Regions from separate parts of the Succinimonas sp. genome, predicted to be linked through region 2. Evidence: predicted binding sites of a transcription regulator. Region 2 holds the regulator's gene; the other holds the start of a gene.
The links. Region 2 encodes sigma-54, which starts transcription at its own class of promoters, with help from an activator protein. Its sites were predicted from a motif close to TGGCACNGTTTTNGCTT; they were not measured.
Positions count from the first base shown of each region.

Region 1: the regulator sigma-54 is predicted to act here: its motif matches at 3,860-3,876, upstream of ACJROR_RS09645 (flagellar basal body rod protein FlgF).

Region 1 covers NZ_JBGVBR010000266.1:20,869-38,148, reverse strand. The annotation lists gene ACJROR_RS09660 (flagellar basal body P-ring protein FlgI) at 79-1,176, opposite strand; gene flgH (flagellar basal body L-ring protein FlgH) at 1,383-2,066, opposite strand; gene flgG (flagellar basal-body rod protein FlgG) at 2,164-2,952, opposite strand; gene ACJROR_RS09645 (flagellar basal body rod protein FlgF) at 3,081-3,827, opposite strand; gene flgE (flagellar hook protein FlgE) at 4,112-5,524, opposite strand; gene ACJROR_RS09635 (hypothetical protein) at 6,619-7,452, shown strand; gene ACJROR_RS09630 (flagellar hook assembly protein FlgD) at 7,558-8,238, opposite strand; gene flgC (flagellar basal body rod protein FlgC) at 8,253-8,681, opposite strand; gene flgB (flagellar basal body rod protein FlgB) at 8,731-9,141, opposite strand; gene ACJROR_RS09615 (CheR family methyltransferase) at 9,222-10,100, opposite strand; gene ACJROR_RS09610 (chemotaxis protein CheV) at 10,100-11,086, opposite strand; gene flgA (flagellar basal body P-ring formation chaperone FlgA) at 11,281-11,985, shown strand; gene flgM (flagellar biosynthesis anti-sigma factor FlgM) at 12,171-12,485, shown strand; gene flgN (flagellar export chaperone FlgN) at 12,687-13,112, shown strand; gene ACJROR_RS09590 (LPP20 family lipoprotein) at 13,230-13,655, opposite strand; gene ACJROR_RS09585 (FlgO family outer membrane protein) at 13,666-14,676, opposite strand; gene ACJROR_RS09580 (flagellar assembly protein T N-terminal domain-containing protein) at 14,838-15,998, shown strand; gene ACJROR_RS09575 (hypothetical protein) at 16,070-16,309, opposite strand; gene ACJROR_RS09570 (HDOD domain-containing protein) at 16,315-17,169, opposite strand.
Region 2 covers NZ_JBGVBR010000335.1:271-4,862, reverse strand. The annotation lists partial or broken gene ACJROR_RS11930 (YihY family inner membrane protein) at 1-309, shown strand, start outside; gene ACJROR_RS11925 (PTS sugar transporter subunit IIA) at 325-798, opposite strand; gene hpf (ribosome hibernation-promoting factor, HPF/YfiA family) at 810-1,094, opposite strand; gene ACJROR_RS11915 (RNA polymerase factor sigma-54) at 1,462-3,078, opposite strand; partial or broken gene ACJROR_RS11910 (ATP-dependent DNA helicase RecG) at 3,213-4,592, opposite strand, start outside.

The DNA of each region.
Region 1 (17,280 bases), on a different contig from region 2:
CCCTAAAATGAAAACCGGCATGGTTCAGCGCCATGCCGGTTTTGTGTCTCTTCACGGTAGATCCGGTTCCTTTCTTTATCAGATTATCACCAGTTCCCCTTCAATGGCTCCCGCCTGCTCCAGAGCCTCCAGCACGCTCATGAGATCGCCCGGCGCCATGCCCACCTGGTTAATGGCCCGCACCAGATCATCAAGAGTGGTGCCGGTATCCAGCTTGAACATCTTGCCGGTTTTTTCCGTAACCGAAATATTGCTGTTGGGCACCACCACGGTCTCCCCGCCGGTGAAGGGTTCCGGCTGCGAAACCTGAGTGTTTTCCTTAATGGACACCGTAAGACCGCCATGAGTAATGGCCACCGGACGCAGTCTCACATTCTGTCCGATAACAATGGTGCCGGTACGGGAGTTAACGATAATGCGAGCGGCCTCGTTGCCCTGCTCCACGTCCAGGTTTTCAATCTGGGAGAGATAGGCCACCCTCTGATTGGAATCCCGGGGCGCCTGAATTCTGATGGTAACCCCGTCCACGGCAGTGGCGGTGCCGTTGCCGTATTTGCTGTTTATGGCGCCGGCCACTCTTTTGGCAGTGGTGAAATCCGCTCTCACCAGGTTGAGGTTAATGGTGTCTCCGATATTAAAGGCCGAGGGCACCTCCCTTTCCACGGTGGCCCCGTTGGCAATGCGGCCCACCGTAGGAGTGTTAACCACTACCTTGGAGCCGTCCGCTCCTTCCACGCCGAGGCCGGAAACCACCAGAGACCCCTGAGCCACAGCGTAAATGTTGCCGTCCACGCCCTTGAGAAAGGTCTGCAGAAGAGTGCCGCCCCGAAGGCTCTTGGCTTCGCCGATGGCCGAAACCGTAACGTCAATAACCTGACCCGGCTTCGCAAACGGCGGCAGATCGGCATGCACGATAACCGGAGCCACGTCCTTGATCTTGGGCCGCACGCTGGGATCCACCTTAATGCCGAAATTATTCAGCATGGTACGGAAGCTCTGCTCCGAGAAGGCGTTATTCTTCTCGCCGGTGCCGTTAAGACCCACCACCAGACCGTAGCCGATAAGCTGGTTGGATCTGACCCCGCCCACATTGGCAATGTCCTTGATTCTGGCAGCCTCGGCAAATCCCGGCAGCGCCACGGAAACGATCACCGCCAGCGCCGTCAGAAAAATCATTAAATATCTTCTGGTCATATCAGACTCCTGTCAGATCCCTGACGAAATTTTCTCTCTGGAATTATTATTCAAGATACGTGCCAAAAAGACGGGGCGCCTTCCGGCTGCCCCGTCTGTCCCTGTCGCCTGAATTCTGAAAATTCGCATCTATGTCATGTCTGACTCTTCATGCCTGACACGATCCAGGTCTGCCCTGTGTCATTACGTCAGAACGGCATCCACTTGCTGTTGAAGAATTTGGAGAGCCAGCCCTTTTCGGCGGTGTTGGCAAAGTCTCCAGTGCCGCCGTACTGAATTCTGGCATCGGCGATTTTCTGGGAGGATACCGTGTTGTCGGCGTTGACATCCTCGGATCTGACTATGCCGGTGATCCTGATATACTCGTTGCCGTTGGTCAGCATCACCCACTTTTCACCCCGCACCACCAGGTTGCCGTTGGCCAGCACCTTAACCACGCTGACGGAAATGTTGCCGGTCAGGCTGTTGCTCTGCGAAGCCTTGGCAGATCCTGAAAAGTCCGAGGAGCTCCCCATGCCGGCTTCGGTGGTGTAGCCGCCGATCTTTACCGGCTTGCCCCCCAGAGTCAGCGCGGAGATGCTGTTCTTGTTAGACTTCTCGGTCTCGTTGCTGGTATTCTTGCTGGCCCGGGTGCTTTCCTTGAGCTCCACGCTGATAATGTCTCCCACCCGGTGGGCCTTAATATCGGTGTAAAGGTTGTCAGGCCGGGCAATCCCAAAAATCGAACCGTCAGGAACGATGTCCGCCACGGTATCCTCGGGCAGAGCCGGAGCAAACTTGGGGTCATCCGGAACCGGATCCATCATGCTGGCGCACCCGGAGGTCAAAGCCGCCGCAGTCATAAATACCAGGGCTAACGCTGTTCTCATCATAATTCCCCCTAAAATGTTTTTTCTCTCTTTCCGGGACTGAGCCCGGGCGCTATTTAAGCTCTGTTACGTTTTATTCAATTATCCTGAGTCCTGACCGCTACAGCGTCTGTACCAGGTTCCCCATCATCTGATCTACGGTATGGAGCACCTTGGAATTCATTTCATAAACTCTCTGGGCGGTAATCAGGTTTACCAGCTCTTCAGTAACATTCACATTGGAAACCTCAAGGCAGCACTGATTAATGGTGCCCACGCCGTCGGTGCCGGCAATGCCCTGCATGGGAGCTCCCGAGGCGGAGGTTTCCGCAAAGAGATTCTCGCCGATGGGCTCCAGGCCGGTGTTGTTCACGAAGGTGGTGACGGTAATCTGACCCAGCACCTGAGATTCGGCCTGATCCGCCGTAGTAACGCTCACCTGACCGTCCTTGCCTACGGTAATGCTCTTGGCGTTTTCCGGAACCTGAATTTCCGGCAGAAGCGGGTAGCCGCTCCCCACGGTAACAATGGTGCCCTCCTGATTCAGGGTAAACTGACCGTTTCTGGTGTACTTGGTGGTGCCGTCCGGCATCTGAATTTCGAAGAAGCCGTCCCCGGAAATCATGAGGTCCAAGGTATTATTGGTGGTCTGCACATCACCCTGGCCGAACTGCTTCTGGGTGGCCACAACCTTGGCGCCGGCGCCCAGCATCAGGCCGGAAGGGAGGGTGGTGTCCGCGGAGGAACGGCCGCCCGGCTGATTTACATTCTGATAAAGCAGATCCTCAAACACGGCTCTGCCCTTCTTGTAGCCCACGGTGGAAGCATTGGCCAGGTTGTTTGAAGTAACTGAAATGTTGGTCTGCTGCGCGTCAAGTCCGCTTTTGCTAATCCACAATGCCGGTATCATATATTCCTGCCTCTGTTGTTATGCTGCTTTTTGATAAACTGCTGGTGCGCGATCTTCGCCGGTATTACAGGTAATGCAATGACCGTGCCACCATTCTTTTGCCTGTTTTCGCTAAAATTCTGACGCGGTTATGACATTCTGAGGAGGCTGTTCTGCGCCTCGTCATTCTGCTCCGCGTTCCGCATCATCTTGATCTGCATGTCAAACTGCCGCTGCAGGCTGATAATGCTGGTCATTTCCTGCACCACATTAACGTTGCTGGCCTCCAGAGCTCCTCCGGTGACGCTCACATCATCATTGAAGGGCACCGTGCCCCCCTGAGCCGGCCGAAAAAGTCCGTCCGCGCCCTTAACCGTAAGATTGTCCGGGATCTTCACCAGCTTGATCTGAGCGAACTCCTCCACAATGGTAAGGTCGGCTCCGGCGGGTCTCCCGCTGATAACCCCGTCATTGTTGATGGAGACCTTTTCCAGCGGCACCGGGAGAATGATCTCGTTTCCGGAATCATCCAGAAGCGGCTGACCGTTGCTGGTTTTAAGAAGACCGTTTTCGTCGATGGTCAGGCTGCCGTTCCGGGTATAGGCTTCCTCGCCGTTCCGATCCACCACGGCAAAATATCCCTCTCCCCGCACGGCCAGATCCAGATCTCGTCCGGTGGTTATCAGGGTGCCGGACTCCAGGTTGTAGCCGGGTCTCTCGGTCATGGAAAAAGCCCGGGACTGAAAACCGGGGCCGTAGGCATTGATGGTGCGGGCCTGCTCCAGATCGGCCTTGAATGCCGTGGTGGAAGCATTGGCCAGGTTGTTGCCGTGGAGAGCGATGCCATGAAAATTTTCCTTCGCGCCGGACATGGCGATATAGAGCATTCTGTCCATAATCACTACCTCTTTAACTGGTATTAATGCTTAAGCAAAGGTCATGCCAGAAATCGTGGCAGCGGAAAAAACAGGGGAGAAGCCGCGGAAATAACGGCGGATAATAATGCCGGGAATACCGCAGAAAGCGGGATCCGGGACAGGGCCGGGAACAGCTGGACACAGCCGGAAACAAAGAAGGGATGATTGCTCTCCGAAACTGACGGATTTATGCCGCATCATGATGATCATGACAAAAAACCGCCCCGGGGAGAGAGCCGGGGACGGTCAGTAGCAGCATGGTATTACCGGATATTGAGGATGCTGTCCATTACGGTATTATTAACCTCCAGCGCCCGGGAGTTGGCCTGATAATGTCTCTGGGCCGTGATGAGCTCCACCAGCTGAGTGGCGAGATCGGTATTGGACTCTTCCAAAGCGGAAGACTGAATCGCTCCGGCGGTGCCTACGGTAGCCTGACAGGGAATAGCGTCCCCGGAATCCAAAGACTTTCTCCAGCAGGTATCGCCGATCTGGGTCAGTCCCTGCACATTGGCAAAGTTAGCCATGGCCACCATACCAATCTTGGCGCTGGTGCCATTGGAATAGGTAGCGCTGACAATGCCCTTGTCGTTAATCTGCACGTTGGTAAGCTGACCTACCGTGGAGCCGTTCTGGCTGATAGCCTCAACCGAGAAGGAGGTGCCGCCGTACATGTGAAGATTCTTCCCGAACAGGAATTCCACCTGCTGCTCCCCGTTGGCTCCGGTGGTAATAACCTTGTCGCTGCCGTAGGCGTCAGAGGGAGCGGTGCCCAGAGGCACGGTTTTAATAACTGCCGGGGTGTAGCCGGTTATGTTGCCGGTAGCATCGGTTTTGATATTGCCCTTGTCATCAAAAACAAGCTTGGCACTGGTCAGAGTGAAGCCGTCCTTTGCCAGAGAGGAAGGAGACTGGAAGGTTTTGGTCTGCGAAGCCAATTCCCCGGCATCCGTAACCTCTATATCCACCGGCTTGTCATCGATGAACATGAACATCTGCCAGGTATTGGCATCCGTGGCGGCGCCCTGAGCCTCCTGATCCTTGATGAAGTAATAGGTGGCGGTATGAGCCTCGCCCAGGGAATCATAGACTTTAACCGAAGTGGAGGCATTGTAGGTGCTGGAATCCTGCGGATCAAACAGACTGACATTCATATACGGGGAATCCGCCGGCAGGGTCATGCTGGATTCCACCTTGGTGGTTTCCTCCGGGGAGCCTGCGGAGCTGGGAATTCTCAGGGGGTGCGTGGAATCCAGACTTACCGACTTCACGGAGCCGTCGTCATTCACATCATAAACCTGAAGATAATTGCCCATGGAATTCACCACAAAGCCGTCCTTGTCGCACTGGAAAGCGCCGGCGCGGGTATAGGTGCGATCCAGAGAATTGGCATCCGGAGACAGCACAAAGAAGCCGTCGCCCTTAATGGACAGATCCAGAGCGTTCTTGGTGGTGGTCAGGGAACCCTGACTGAACTGCTGGGAAACGCAGGCGGTCTGCACACCGTTGCCTACTGCCGTGCGGTTATCGGTGAAAATCGAATTGGCGTACATATCGGCAAATTCAGCGCGGGAATTCTTAAAACCGATGGTATTAACATTGGCAATATTGTTAGAAGTGACATCAAGGTGCTTCTGAGCTGCATTGATACCGCTTACTGAGATACTCATGGACATACGAACTCTCCTTCCGTTGTCGTCTTAAAAAAATTTTTCAGGACTGCTGCTTCCTGGCATTTCTGCTAATCTGTTAACGCATCTGCTAATGCACTGGATTTAATGCAACCCCTGTGCCACATCTCCGTTTTTGCCAAAACAGTCTGAAAAATTTGAATAAGATCAAAATAATAACGGTTTTTTGCCGGTTATGGCCCAAAATTCCAGCCGAAAAGCTGTCACTGCCGCAAAACCGCAGCGGCCTATGAGCGGAAATAGTCCGGAAATAGCCCGGCAACAGACACATAATGGACAGAAAGCAGGAAGGAAAACTGCTGAAAATGCGGCATTCCCTAAGGGGGCAGGCCTTGCCGCGGCAGAAGATCTGCCCCCCTGACATGTTTTTGCCGCCCGGGAAGAACAGCTCTGCCGGTTTTCTGCCGCAGCCCCGCTGCTGCTGCCCCAATCAGGGCAAAACCGGCTTTCCGGTGAAAAGAAAGAATTAGCTGATATCTCACAAGATTGTGCGATATCAGCCATGCATTCATGCCGAATTATCTGAAAATATAAACTTCCGGGCACCGCTTTAAATGCCGCCCGGCCCCTTGCTGCAAAGGTTTAGCGGGAGCGCGGCAATATTTTCCGGAAGATCCGGCAGGAAACCGCCGTGATCGCTGTTGCCATAAAATCACAGCACTATAGAATGTAGAGGCCGGCGGACGGACAGGGACGTTCCGAAGCAGCTTTCAGGATGAAAAGCGCCGCCGTTACGAGCCGGAACAGGGAAGTTCCGCTGCACCGGACTCATGATGAGTCCTCTTCTGCTTTCAGGAAAACTGAAAAAGCGTAAAACCGGCGGATTCTGCCGAGATTATCCGGAGGGCATCGCATTAATCTTCCGCGCTCCAGCACACACCCCCGCTCACAGCCCCGCTCTCACTCACATCCCCTGTTACCCATGCCGCTCTTGCCCAGATTTCCCTTATTTGCCAGAACTTCCGGCGCTGTGTAAGCCTGCTCCGGGTTCAGGATCAGAAATTTGCTTTTTAAAAACATCACACTACAATAATCCCCTCTGAACCCTTTCGAAAACTCACCCCTGAGACTCATGGCCTATGAATTCACCGCATCCTAAGACCCCCGTCCCGACAGGCGTTCCCGAATATGAGCTCTGGAACTATCTCTGGCGGGTTTTGTGGAGCTCCGGCATCACCATGTCCGCTTTTCTGAGTCCCTTTCACAGCCAATGGCGGTTTCTCCGGAATCTTGCGTATTTTCTTCTGGGAGCCCTCACCGGCCCCGGCATCGCTCTCGTAACCCCGCTTTTGTCCGAAACCGGCATTATGCCGCTCCTTAGGGATCCCCGGACGCGGGCCGATCTCCGGGAACGCCTTAAAACCGCGCTGATACCGGCTCTGATTCCCGGAGCCATCATGCTGATCCCCCAGATCTTTCTGGCAGATCTCATCCTGACGGATGAACCCGGCAGCATACAATATCAGGAAAGGCAGACCTTTTTGTACGGACTTCTCATCATGACGGCGGCGCCGGCGCTGATCCCGGGAATACTCACGCTGACTCTGCGTTCCCGCCTCCCCTGGCTTTCCCTGAAAAAGCTTCTTCTCTCCGCCGCCGGAATACTGGCGGGAAACTTCTTTCAGCTTCTCTTTTTTATGATGCTCCTCTTTTGGATTTTCAATTTGTTCATGATTTTCGCAGAGCTTTCCTATGCGATCATTAATGATGAACTCATTCTGAAAACCTGGTATCTCCCCCGAGCGGTGAACATCATTCCCTATAAGCTGTGGACATCTGTTTTTCTCCTGTGGTTTCTGGGAACAGAGGCCACCGCCTGCCAGCTTATCGGACACAAGCTGGCCCGGGAGGCGGAAACAGATCTCCTCAAAAAGGCTGCCGCATCAGCCAAAAACGCTCATCTTATGAAATAGCAAAAAGGCGGCATCACCAGGATCCCGCCCTTTCATTATCATGTTCGTTTGTCTCACGCGATGCCGTATTTCAGGCGCGGCTATATTTCAGGCGCAGCCGCTGCATTATCCGAAATTTCTGACCTCGGACATCTGGATGGTGCCGCCGCCCTGCAGGTTCAGCACGGTATCCTTAAGCCCGTTCCCGAGAGTCACGCTGGATACGGTGCCGTAGCCGTACACCGGAATGGCGGCGCTGGTTCCGTTCTGCCGTCCGGTTACCGAGAAGCTGTAGTTCCCGCTGGGTACCGTATTGCCGTTCTTGTCAGTGCCGTCCCAGTAGAGGTTAATGTCTCCGCTGCCGTCGCCGAGATCGATAACATTTATCAGAGTTCCCGCGGCATCTGTAATGCTTATCTTCATCCCCACCGCGCCGGATCCGGCATCAATCATAAACTGGGTGGCATCGGAACCATTGAAGTAGGCTGTATTGGTATTCAGCTTCACATCCTGCCCCACCAGTCCCGAGGCCATCAGCGCCTGAGACGAAGTGACATTGGCGGTAAGATCGCTGACGCTGTTATTAAGGTCGGCAATGCCGGAAACCATGTTCAGCTGGGCCAGCTGAGTCACCATCTGCGAGTTATCCACAGGATTGGTAGGATCCTGATAGGAAAGCTGCGTGGTCAGAAGACTCAGAAATTCCTCCTGTCCCAGGGTACTGTTTCCCTTCTTTGCCGCATCCGCTTCGGCCTGAGCTTTAACCGAGCTTACCGTACTGAGTCCGATGCTTTCATAAATTGACATAAACTACCCCCTTATCAGCCGGCGCTGCCCAGCTTCAGTGTTTGCAGCAGCATCTGCTTGGCATTGTCAGCCACCTGCACCACAGTCTGATAGGAACGGCTGGCGCTGACCATATCGGCCATTTCCTCCACGGGATTGACATTGGGACGGAAGATATAACCGTCCTGGTCTGCCAGAGGATGATGCGGCATGTATTCTCTGATGGGATCCAAAGCGGACTCCACCACATCCTTTACCTGCACTCCCATGCCCTGAACCGAGCCCATGTTCTTCTCCGCCTCCATAAGAGCGGTGGCAAAAACCGGCCGTCTGGCGCGGTAAGTATCTGCCGCATTGGAGGTGATGCTGTCCGCATTGGCCAGATTTGATGCCGTGGCATTAAGACGAATTGACTGCGCCGCCATGGCTGAGCCGGCAATATCTAAAACTCCGTAAAGACTCATTTTAAATACTCCTTTAATTCTGTTACCGCTCTGATTCTGTCATTTGCTCTTATTCACCGCTGAGCACTCTTCTGAGATTGCTGATTTTGCCGTTCAGAAAGGTCAGGGTGGTCTGATAGTCAATGCTGTTTTCCATATAGGCCATGCGTTCCACGCTGACATCAACAGTATTGCCGTCACCGGTATCCGGCTGCAGGGATTCCCGGAACACCCGGGTGCCATCGGGCATCAGAGCCGATCCTGCGAAATGCTTCTGATTTGTTAAAGCAAGATTTGTGCCGGATCCCCCGTTCTGATTGCGGAGAGCCTGATCCATAGCCGCCTTGAAATCCATATCCTGAGCCTTGTAGCCCGGAGTATCGGCATTGGCCAGATTGCCGGCCAGGATTTCCGCTCTTTTGTTTCTGAGATTGAGAGCCCGGGAGTGCACCCCGAAGATATTATCGAATGAAATACTCATAGATCCGTCTCCGCCAAATCACTGACACCGCAGTTACTTCCGGAGAGATTGATTCAAGAATCATGCCATGATTCCGGAGCTTAGCCAAGGCGCTTAAAGATAATGCCCGGATTCAGCCGGATCATCTCAAAGTACTCTTCAATGCCGGACATAAACTCGGAGCTGCCCAGGAACAGATAACCGCCCGGTCTGAGCATTCTGGCAAAGTTTATGATAATGCGCAGCTTTTCTTCTCTTGAAAAATAGATGAGGACATTGCGGCAGAAGATAATGTCAAAACTCCCCAGAACCGCCAGATTGCCCAGGAGGTTCAGTCTTTTGAAGGACACCATGCTGCGAATGCTTTCGGAGATCTGACAGGAACCCGCAGTCTCGTCATGAATCTGAAAAAACCGCCGTCTCCTTTCCGAATCAAGGCCCCGGGACATGGACAGAGAATCATAAACCCCCTTCTGGGCCATCTCCAGCATGGAATCGGAAATATCCGAAGCCACGATATCCACCGCAGCGGATTTAAGATCCGGGAGCCGTTCCGCCTGCTCCTGAATCACCATGGCGATGGAATAAGGCTCCTGTCCCGAGGAACAGGCCGCTGACCAGATCCGGATGCGGCGGCGCTCCCGGACAAGCTCCGGCAAGATCCGGCTGCCGAGAATTTCATAGGGATAAACATCACGGAACCAGAAGGTTTCGTTGGTGGTCATGGCATCAATGACGGTTCTTTCCAGAGACAGGTTATCTCCCCGGATTACCTTGTCCAGAAGCTGATCCAGACTGACAGCGTCATAGCGGGACAGGAGCGGCACCAGCCGGCTCCTGATAAGGTACTCCTTGCCGGTTCCCAGCACAATACCGCAGCGCTCCTGCAGAAAGCTGCAGAAGGCTTTGTACGCATCAGGACTGATTGACCAGTCTGCGGCGCTGCTGTCAGTTGAGCCGGCTGTCTGTTGATCGCTCATCAGTTGTTCCTAATCGCCTGAAAAAGTTCTTCCTCGCCCTCATCCATCAGATGACGCACGGCCTTGGCCAGCTCGTCAGGATTGAATTTCGCAATAAAATTGTCCGCTCCGACCTTTTTTACCATCGCCTGATTGAACACGCCGGAAAGAGAGGTATGCAGAATCACCTTCAGAGCGGCCAGCTTGGGATCCTGCCTGATATTTGCCGTCAGGGTATAGCCATCCATTTCAGGCATTTCGATATCGGAAATCAGAAGTCCGATCTGCTCCTGGATCGGCCCGTTCTGCGCCAGTTCCCGCAGCTTTTCCAGAGCCTGAAGACCGTTCTCCACCACAATGGCTTCCATATTGATGGACTGCAGGGCTCTCTTGACCTGATTCCGGGCCACCGAGGAATCATCGGCCACCATAACCTTTCTCACCAGCTTCGGTCTGTCCGGCTGCGCAGCCTCGGCCTCGGAATCCTCCTTCCGGAACTCCTCCACCACGGCTTCGCTGACGTTCTTATCATTAGGACAAATTTCATCCAGGATCTTCTCCACATCCAGAATTTCCACCAGCTGCTTGTCCACCTGAGTTACCGCCGTGAGGTAATTGGTCTTCCCCACCACCTTGGGAGGCATAATGGAGCTCCAGTCCAGATTGACTATTCTGTCAACGCCTCCTACAAGAAAGCCCTGCACGGATCGGTTGTATTCCGTGATAATGACATAGCTGTGCTCCAGCTCGTGATTCATCCGGCCGCCGATGGCCAGCCCCATGTCAATGATGGAAATGGTCTGTCCCCGCACATGGGCCACGCCGCGGACATTCTTGTTAAGACGCGGCATAGCGGTAAGACGCGGACACTCCAGCACCTCCTTGACCTTGAATACGTTTATTCCGTAAAGCTGATCCCGGCCCGGCAGACGAAACAGAAGAAGCTCCAGGCGGTTCTGCCCCACAAGCTCAGTCAGCTGATTGACCGAATCCAAAACTCCAGCCATAAACTACTCTCCTTGCCGCCGGCACAAAACATTAATCGGGAATACTCTTCGAAAACAAAACAGGGGCGGCATGATCATGACATCGCATAGCGCTGATATTGCATGCCGTTATCTGTACAGAAGAAATCAGCCATGTCATATAATATTGTCATGTAATCGACAGTTCTGGTATTTCCAAAGAGCGATTTTATAAAATGGATAACACTTTTTTTAAGTCTCTTGCCTTCATAGCCGCTGTTACATGCCTGTCCGCAGCTCCCTCAAGCTGTCCGGCCGACAGCGAATACAATCAGGAGCTCTGCGAAGAGGCCCGGGAATGGCTGGAAGGCGAGCTCGCGCTGGAGGACGGCGAAACCGCGGAAATTACCATTACCTCCGCCCCCCGGCGGGATTACCCCGTGTGCGAGGGGCCGGTGGAGTTTTCTGTTGCGGCCGGCAAGGTGCGCAAAAACAATTCCATTAAAACCGAATGCAAAAGCGATACCACCCCATGGCATTTTTACCTCACCGCCAGAGTTGTCATCAAAACCCCTTTTGTGACCGTAATAAACGCCGTCCCCAAAAACAGCATGCTGAGCCGGGACAATCTGACCATAGCCTACATGGACAAGGTGCTGAACCGCGGCACCACGTTCTCGGATCCCGCGCTTCTGGACGGCATTCGCACCAAAAGGGATCTTAAACCCGGCCAGCCGGTGCACTCCAATCAGATTTGCGTCATCTGCCAGGGAGATGAAATCGACATTGAGGCCGCCGGGGGCAGCTTCAGCATCCGCACCAGAGGCGAGGCCATGCAGGACGGCTCCTACGGCGATTTCATCAGAGTAAAGAATCTGAAAAGCGGCAAAACCGTAAAAGCCCGGGTTATCGACTCCTCTCTGACCAGAATCGATATGTAAATCCCGGCGAAAATTTCGGAAAGCGCTGATAAAGTCACGCTGCTGAAATCGCCCTGAAAGGCTGCCGGGATCATATTTCTGCAGAAATCCCGAAAATCATCCTAAAGATTTTTCCCTCCGGGCCGCTACAGGGTTAAGAGACAACCCTCATTACGACGAAAGCCCCTGGGGCTGAGGAGTGCAAAATGTCCATTGATATTATGAACAACCAGAATCTGTCCGTGCAGCGGCAGATGCAGACCGGCTATGTGAAAAACTCCGGCTCTTCCGCAAAGGCTGCCGAGACGGCAAGCAGAGACAGCGACGACGTGAAAATTACTGATACCGCGCAGACCATGAGCGCCGCGGCAGCCCGGGCTCAGAAGGCCGACGGCATCGATCCCGCAAAAATCGAATCCATCCGCAAGGCTATTGAGAGCGGGAGCTACCGCATCGATTTTGAAAAGATGGCAAATCACATTCTGGCCAGCGAAAAGGAATTCGCCGAAGCTCTCTCCTGATCCCTGCTCATAACGCATCCGAGAACCGCGGCCCCCGCGGTTTTTGCGCTGGCGCTGCTGCTCTCCATATTCCCGTCACAATAAGATCCCTGCCTGAGAAATACCCGGTTTTTCTTTCGGAAACGCCCCGGCGGGAGTACCATGTAACAAGCTCATGACGTAAAACAGGCGGCAGCCTCACAGGAAGAAAGGACGGATTATATGGCGGAACGCACCATCAGGGATATTCTAAAGGAACAGGTTCAGCTTCTTGACCGGCTCAGCGAGGTTCTGGATCAGGAATGCGGCCTTTTAAAGCAGCGCAAGGCTCTGGAGCTTCCCGCGCTCTCCAAAGTCAAAACCGACCTTCTTCTCAAGCTGCAGACCAACGACAGCTCCCTTAAAAACCATCCGGAACGGGATCTTCTCAAGACCGATCTTCTCAAGGCCAAAAACATGATTCTGGATAAGCTCGCGGAGGTAAAAATGAAGAACGACGTCAACGGCCGCCTTATTGAGCTCAACATGGCAGCCAGCCGGAGACTGTCAGCGTCCCTGGTGCAGATCCGGGACACCACCACTCTTACCTATGACGAGAGAGGAAACAAAAACGCCCTGGCCGGACTTCATCTGGATTTTGAAGCCTGACCGGCATCCTTAAACAACTTGTCAGGAAGCTTTAAGATCTGCGCGGCAGCCACCGGCAAAAATCTGCCGCAGGCTGCGTTAAGGGATTCCCCGGGACTCCCGAAGCCCGGGATGCGGTTAAAGAGCTCCCCGCATTTTGTAAAGATCGTAGATAAGACGGCTGTCCAGCTCCAGCTCGGTAACATAGGTATTATTCAAAGGATATGACCTGATTACCCGGGCTCCCTTGATAATGCCGGCGGTACGTGCCTTAAGCTCGTTGTCTGTCTGAATATTGTCACGGAGATCCGTGCTGGCAATAAGCTGCTGACCATACACCTGCTCGCTGAGCTCCCTGTAGGCATCCAGCTTGGACGCCCGCATGGCCTGCAGAATCCGGTCATCTCCCGTAGGCCCCGGCTGCCGGGAAATCACGGCATAACCGGTAGCCCGCATGATAGGATAGCGCGAGAGCTCCTGAACACCGCTTTCATATCCGGAGGAAGAACACCCTCCCGCAATAAAGAGCAGGAAGCAAAGGCCTGCCGCAGCTAGAGTTTTCATATAACCTCTCCTATCTTCTGTCATACTGACTCTGGTTCCTGACATCCCGGATAATGGCATCATGGTAAAGCGAGCTTGAGGCCGGATAGATCTCGGGATTCACGCATTTGGCCCGGCAGGAGGACATGCCGTTGCAGTAGGAGCAGGGAATGTCCGCATTGCCGCGGCTGGTGGCGGAGGTGCCGTCCACCCGGTATGAAGCATTTTCCGTGCCGGAAGAGGCCGGAAGAGGCTTTCCGGAGGATGGTTTTCCGGAATTATTTCTGTGAGCGGCGGACTGAGCCGGCTTGGCAGCAGGCTTCGCCGCGGGTTTTGCCGCTCTCTGGGGAGCCGGAGCGGGCTTTTTGGCGGGAGCCCTGCTTAAATTGCGGAGCGGCGGAACGTTCTTTTTCGCCTGGCTGTTCCCGGCGGCGGCCATGGCCGGATCATATACCGGGTTGTCCCCGCAGGTTCTGGGATACTTGCGGTAGCATTCCGGCAGGGTGTCATAGGGGATAAAGATGTCCGATGCTCCCTCCACCACGGAATTACGGAGATTAACCAAACGGCCGTACACCATGACCCCGTCATCATTCCGGCTCATGGTGCCGCTTAAAATGTGGGTTACATTGGCCTTGCCGGCAAGCTTTTGCCAGTTGCGGCTGTAAATATAGTCACCGTTCGGGGTGATCTCCAGCCAGCCGGTGAGCTTGTATTCCAGCACCTGATAGCCATGACGGTGGAGACCGGCCACAAACTGCTCCGCAAGCTCCCGGCCCAGCCAGTCCGTATGCTCCAGAGATGCCACGTCCACCGGGGTGGCAATGGCGACCCGGGGCCGGTTGCCGGTGTCATTAATGGATGCGACCACCTCCGTTACCAGCTTGTCCGCATACGGCTTCAGGCCTTCTCCCGAACGGCGATCCGGAGCTTTTTGCTGCGCAGCTTCCGGATTCTGCGCTGCCGCCGGAGCCGGGGAAGCGCATCCGGCAAGGCAGAGCAGCATAAATGCCGCCATGGTGTATAAGAACGCTTTTATCATAACTCTGTCCTCTGTCATGCGCGCTGCTGTCGTATATATGTACGCTGATTCATGAATACCTCTGATGTCATGTATCTCCGCGATATTTTTTTGGCGCATTTTCTCTGGTATGTATAATGCAATGATTATGCCGGGAGTCAATTTTTCAGGAAGTTATCGTTATGCTGAAACACATCATTTTGCTGTTCCTGCTCTTTATTGCAGGCATGGGAACCGCCTTCGCCCAGTGGTTCGAGGCCGAAGGATCCGCGCAGATCCGCAACGGAGACACCCCGGCCGCCCGGCAGGAGGCCATTGACGATGCCATGCGTCAGGTAATGCTGGAATCAGGGTCATTTGTCACCTCCAGTCAGAATGTCCGGGACGGGGTGATATCGGATGACAGCTTCAATATAGCATCCTCCGGCAATATCAGACAGTACATTCTTCTTTCTGAAAAGAAGGACGGCAGCTTCTTCCGGGTAAAAATAAGAGTATTTGTGGATACCGTGCAGAATAAATGTCTGGGAGCAGCCTGGAAAAAGACCATTATGCCGGTTCTTTTTATCTATGACCGGGAGCAGTTTCAGGAAAGCATGCACGGACTTCAGGGCATAAATGCCGCCGTCACGAGAGAGGTTACCCGCATGCTCTCCGGCCTGGGCGGCGTGATAACAAAATCCTACTACGACAGAAACCTGGGCATTGATCCCCTGAAGCGCGCTCCCGACAGCAAAAAGCTTGAGGAAACCCTGAGACAGCTGTCACGGAATTTTGACGCCGAATACCTCCTCACCGGAGTCATCAGAGACCTCTCCCGTTCCCGCTCCGACGACGGCTGGCTTAGCGCCTTCGGCGATGAAATCCGTGAGTTCAGCATCAGCTTCTATCTCTTTGACGGTCTCTCGGGAGAGCAGATCTCCGGCAGCGACTACCATGCCGCCGCCGTGTGGAATCCTGATTCCGGAGCCGGGGTGCAGAGCCGGGAGTTCTGGACCTCGCCCTACGGTCAGGAAATCAAAAAGATCCTGGAACGGGGAGCCCGGGAGGCCGCGGAGATCGTGGCCTGCAGAAAGCCGCTGGCCCGGATCCTGAAGGTGGATGCGGGGAACGGCAGCGTGCTTATCAACATGGGCAGCAGAAACAACCTGAAACAGGGCACGCGGTTTTTTATTGACCATCGGGGCATGTTTACCGACAAGGACGGCCACCTGCGCTTTACCGAGGATCGGGCCAGAACCCCACTCAGAACCGCAGAGGTTTACGAAGACACCGCCCTGCTGACTCCCCTGGGCACAGCCAACGGCAACGTGCAAATTGACGATATCGCCCATATTGAATAGGCTGAAAATGGCGGCGGGGTGAATAGAAAAGGCCGGCGAAAGCCGGCCTTCCTGTTACTTGGCTGTTGCTGTTACTCGGCCTCCATTTTGCTTAAGAGGCTCCGCACCCGTTCCGTCCAGTTCTTCTGGTTTTCCGTAATGCGCAGATTCTGGCACCGGGCCTCGTTAAGCTCCGCTTCCAGGGCCTGCTTTTCCTGCAAAAGATCCCCCTGAGCAGCCTTCAGAGCATCGCGCTCCTTTTCCGCCGCCCTGAAGTCAGTGATTCTTTTTTCCAGCATATCAAAAAATTCATTAAGCTCGCCGGTGTTCATGACCGCTACTCCCGTTCCTCCACCAGTCCCTGCTCCTTCATCCACTCCCGGATGTCCGCAATGCTTTTCTCATCTGTCAGACTGACATAAGCCTCATCCGGGTTTTTGGGAACCCTGAGACGGAGGCCGCGGGCTTCGGCATATTCAATGAACTGCTTCGCAAAAGCCAGAGAATTGGCGTAAAACTCCACCGCATTGTCAGGCTCCTGACACATGACGCTTTCGAAGGACTTGTCAAAATGCCAGTGTCTGAGAATGGCGGTGCCCAGCGGATATTTAATTTTTTCCGCAGCGGTTTTCAGATCCTCGTAATCCAGCTTGTAGCCCTTCCCCTGCCCCAGCACATAGGTATCGACCTCCACCAGAAACGGCAGGTATCCGATATTGAGCAGCGAGCTGGCCAGCACCACATAGTCATAAACCAGGTTGGGCATGATGCCGTAACGGATGGCGCAAATGGTCAGGGCATACGAGCAGACCATGAAGCTCCGGGAAATTTCATCATGACAGTATTTGACCACCACGGAATTTCTGAAATAGAAGCTTTGTTCTATGGCCAGAGCCAGAGCCATGGAAACCGTGCTGTTAAGACCGATGCGGCTGATGGCGGCCGGAAGAGAGGTAATGGTGGTGCCGGGATTGGAATATCTCAGAGTCTGGGACAGCCTGATAACCTGAGCGGTAACCCCTGTATCGGAACCGATCACCCGGGCCAGCTCCTTGGTGGTGACATTAGAATCTCCTACCAGACGGCTCAGCTTCGTTACCAGCTCCGGCATGGCCGGAATAATCAGATTGTCATTTTTCAGAGAAGCCGCCAGCCTGTTGACAAGCATGTCCAAATCAGAAATAGATGCCATGAATAATCTCGCAAAACCAGAAAATAGCCCAAGCAGTTCCAAACATATCCCGAGAAACTGCAAAACTCGAACACTCCGCTTATCCCGTGCGAGCGGAGCGGCCCGGCCGGA
Region 2 (4,592 bases):
GCATTGGCTCAGGAAATCATAAAGAGGGGTTTTACTTTCTATATTGTGAATTTTTCCAGCTATGCCAATGTTTACGGCGCCATAGCAGCAGTTCCGATTCTGATGCTGTGGGTATATGTTAACTGGTATGTAATTCTGGTAGGCGCTGAGGTTGCCGCCTCCATTAAGGCATATGGAGAGATTACCCAGTCAGCTGACAAAGCTGCGGCCGTGGCTGCCGCCAAGGATGCGGAAAAGGCAGTCCGGGCCAAGGCGGAGAATCTTATCAAGGAAGAGGAAACTGAGGCTGAAAAACAGCTGGAGCTGTAAACAGCGGTTCCGGTATTACGGTGATTTTTCCCTGGCGCAGACATTCACAATAAGGAGATAAATCTGATTGGGGATGTTGCGCAGGGATCTTATGGATTTGGTGATGGCGATATCAGAAAGAATCAGGGACGTTTCTTCAATGGTATCCGCATCCTCTTCAACGGTATCCTGATGAAGAAACAGCGCCAAGATAATATCGGCCTTGATATCCTCCATCTGCCCGTATGATATGGGATTTTCCAAAACCAGAAAGACCGCAGATTCCGCCGCGCTGTCGGGAATTATCATGTGCGGCAGGGCAAAACCGTTCTGAATATAGGTGGTGCCTATCTTTTCCCGGCTGTTCAGTCCGGTAATGATTTCCGTATTGCTAAGGCCGGTCAGACTGGCTCCCTGAGCAGCAATGATCTCGAAAATTTTTTTGCGGCTGTAACAAAGAACGGGGCTCATTACCCCGTTTTTCTTAAGTATAGATGATAAATCGAACATTACCGAAAAGCTTACTTGGTTAACTTCTCTTTGTGCCTTACTAACTGGCGTTCAAGTTTATCCACAAGTGCATCAATGGCGGCATACATCGTTTCGGCACCGGCTTCAGCAAAAAGATCGTCACCCTTAACGGCAATTCTGGCTTCAGCCTTATGCACGAGGTTTTCAATGGAAAGGATAACGTTAACAGACTTAACATACTCTTCAAGACGTTTCATATGATCCATCTTGTCGTTAACATAATTACGCAGCGCTTCGGTAACTTCAATATTATGACCGGTTATATTTATCTGCATAGAAACTCCTCAGTCTGGTGAATCTTAAAGCGAGATTCAGAGCTTTAGCTACGGCCCTCGCCATAGTTATAGTTTTATTTTAGATGTCTCTGACCTGTTAAATCCAGTCTTTAAGTCGCAAATGGTGATACCATCCATGGTTTTTAAGTACTATTGATTAAAAAGTGAACAAAAAAGGAGATAAACAGGATACGGGGTAACAGAGAGTCAGGGAAAGCGACGAAGCTTTGCCGGAAACGAGGCCGCATTAGTGCTTACGGCCCTGATGCTGTTATTTACAGTATCCTAAGATAAAGAAAGTTTGTCTTAGGATATAAACACCTCGGAGACTTTCCAAAACCGGGACTCCGCCATGAAGTCATATTGCTCAGCAGAATTTTTTTCTGAGATTTGATGACTCGATGTTAAGGGATTCGCGATATTTGGCAACAGTGCGTCTGGCTACCATAATCCCCTCGTTTTTCAGGATTTCCGACAGCTGACTGTCGCTGAGAGGATGGGATACGTCTTCTTCGTCAATAAGCTTTTTTATTTTTGCCCGTATGGCCGTTGACGAAAAGGTACCGCCGTTTTCCGTATTAACCGAGCTGGAAAAAAAGTACTTCAGCTCAAATGTACCCTGGGGGGTGTACATGTATTTTTCCGTGGTTACCCGGGATACGGTAGATTCATGAATGCCGATCTGAGAAGCCACGTCATTGAGCACCAATGGCTTCATTGCCTGCGGGCCCTTTTCAAAAAAATCCTGCTGCTCATTTGCTATGCACGTGGCTACCTTGAGCAGTGTGTCATTTCTCTTATTCAGGCTCTGAATAAACCAGTTGGCTTCCTGAAGATGGGATTTCAGATACTTGCTGTCTTCCGGCGATTTTACCGTTTGAATCATGGCACTGTAGGTTTCATTGATTTTGAGCCGGGGAACCGCAGCCGGGTTAAGCTCGGCCACCCATTTATTGTTTTTGCGCACAATTGCCACATCAGGAACAATATACTCCCTTGATTCATGATCGATGGTACGGCCCGGGTACGGTTCAAGATTTTTAATGATTCCTACGGCCTCTCGCAGTAATTGCTCATTTTTGACCTTTGTTTTTTTCTGCAGGGCGCTGATATCGTTAGCAGCCAGAAGATTCAGATATTCCCTGATTATCTGCCGGGCCAGCATTATGACAGGTTCGGTATCATCATATTCATCAAGCTGAGTCAGCAGGGTTTCTTCAAGATTTCTTCCGGCGACTCCCACGGGATCAAAATGCTGAATAACGCGGAGCACTCTGTCAATTTCTTCGGTGGTGGTACTGGGATATTGCTTCTGAACAGCTATAAGCAGATCTTCATTGGATTCGGCAAGATATCCGGATTCCTTTATTCCGTCGATGATGACCTCACCGATGAATTGTTCCTGAGGGGTTCCCCTGGTAAGGTTAAGCTGCCACAGGAGATGCTCCTTGAGACCGTAGGCAGTTTCTCCCTGATAGGTATCATCGGCTCCCTCGTAGGTTTTTCCCGCGGAAACGCCGGCAGAATAGTTCTCATTCCAGGTGTCGAATTCGTGATTGTCAATTTCAGCGGAGGATGGTGATTCCGAGACATTTGCGGCTTCCGGAGGAGCCGTTTCGGCCGGAAAATCAGCACTGTATTCATTTTCATAAAAATCGCCGCTGCCTTCCAGCTGTTTTGAAGAGCTCAATTCAGCACTGGAATTATATGGCACGTCATCGCTGGTTACCGGCTTGTCAGCGCCGAAGGAATCATCATCCTGTTTTTCCTGGCTGCTTTGCTGTTCAGTGATGGCGTCCAAAGAGGTGGTGGCGGATTCTGCGGAATCTTCTGTTTCCAAAAGGGGATTTCTGTCCAGAGTTTCCTGAATTTCTATTTCAAGTTCCTGCTGAGAAAGCTGCAAAAGCCGAATAGCCTGCTGCAGCTGAGGAGTCATTGCAAGGGTCTGAGTTACTGACTGTCTCAGATTAAGCATGTTTTTCATGAACAATCTCCCCCTGTAGATTCTCGGATAGGTTGCCGGCTGATTTTGTCAAGGGGATATTGTGCACTACCGGAGAGGCTTCGTATATCAGAGAGTTTGTTTATTGTGAGCCTCGCAAAAACTCAGAAGCAATTTTAAGCCTTGCCCGCCTTTTCTCCATCAGGATACCAGCGTTTGAGCAAAGAGCTTTCCAGTTCCGGATGCTTGCTGTGAATGGCGGCGGCGATTTCGGCTCCCTGTTCCAGAAGGGGCTCATCGCGGAACAGATTCGCCGCCCGGAAAATCATTTCTCCGGTCTGCCGGGTTCCCATCAGATCTCCGGGCCCTCTGATTTCCAGATCCTTCTCGGCAATGTAAAAGCCGTCGGTGCTTTCCTTTAGCACTTCCATTCTTTCAATGCCGGCCGGGCTGATGTTCCCTGAGCACAGGAGACAGCAGTAGGATTCGATTTTGCCGCGGCCCACTCTGCCGCGCAGCTGATGAAGCTGGGCCAGACCGTAGCGCTCTGCGTTTTCTATTACGATAAGAAAAGCATTGGGAACGTCAACGCCGACCTCGATTACGGATGTGGCTACCAGAATGTCGGTTTCTCCGTTCTTGAATCTGATCATGGCTTCTTCTTTTTCGGAGGGCTTCATCTGTCCGTGAACGATATCAATGCTGAGTCCGGGCAGATTTTCCTGAAGATAGTCTCTGGCATTTTCAGTATCCTGGCATTCCTCCAGAGTGTCCGATTCGTTTACCAGACAGCAGACCCAGTAAACCTGCAGGTGTTTCCGGCAGTTTTCCATGATTTTTGGGATCAGCTTATGCTTGTTATCAATGGAGAGCATAAAGGTTTTGATGGGGGTTCTGCCAGGAGGAAGTTCGTCAATCACCGATACCTTCATGTCAGCATACATTGTCTGGGCCAGCGTGCGGGGTATGGGGGTTGCCGTCATGGCCAGCATATGAGGCGTTTTACCGTCTTTTTCAGCCTTGCTGCGCAGTCTAAGCCTTTGATCTACGCCGAAACGATGCTGTTCATCGATGATAATTAGCTTCAGGTTTGCATAATGCACCGATTCCTGAAAAATCGCATGGGTTCCGATAATGATCCCCGCTTCTCCGCTTTCGATGAGTCTGAGCTCCTCTTTTCTTCGCGCCGCCTTGTATTTTCCCAGCAGGGTGGCTGTTTTTATGTTCAGAGGGGCAAACAGTTTGGCAATTTTTTCAGCATGCTGTTCGGCCAGGATTTCTGTGGGAGCCATGATGGCAGCCTGACAGCCGTTACCCACGGCAGTCAGGGCGGCCATAGCGGCCACCAGCGTTTTGCCTGATCCCACATCGCCCTGAACCAAACGGTTCATAGGAATATCGCTCATGAGATCCTGAATAATCTCCTCGGTAACCCGCTTCTGAGCATTGGTGGGCTGAAAGGGCAGGGCTGCGATAAATCTTTTCAGGAGCTCCGGTACGGGCTTAAGCGCAAAACCGTTGTTCTGACTGTTCATTTCCCGCAGTCTGATGAGACT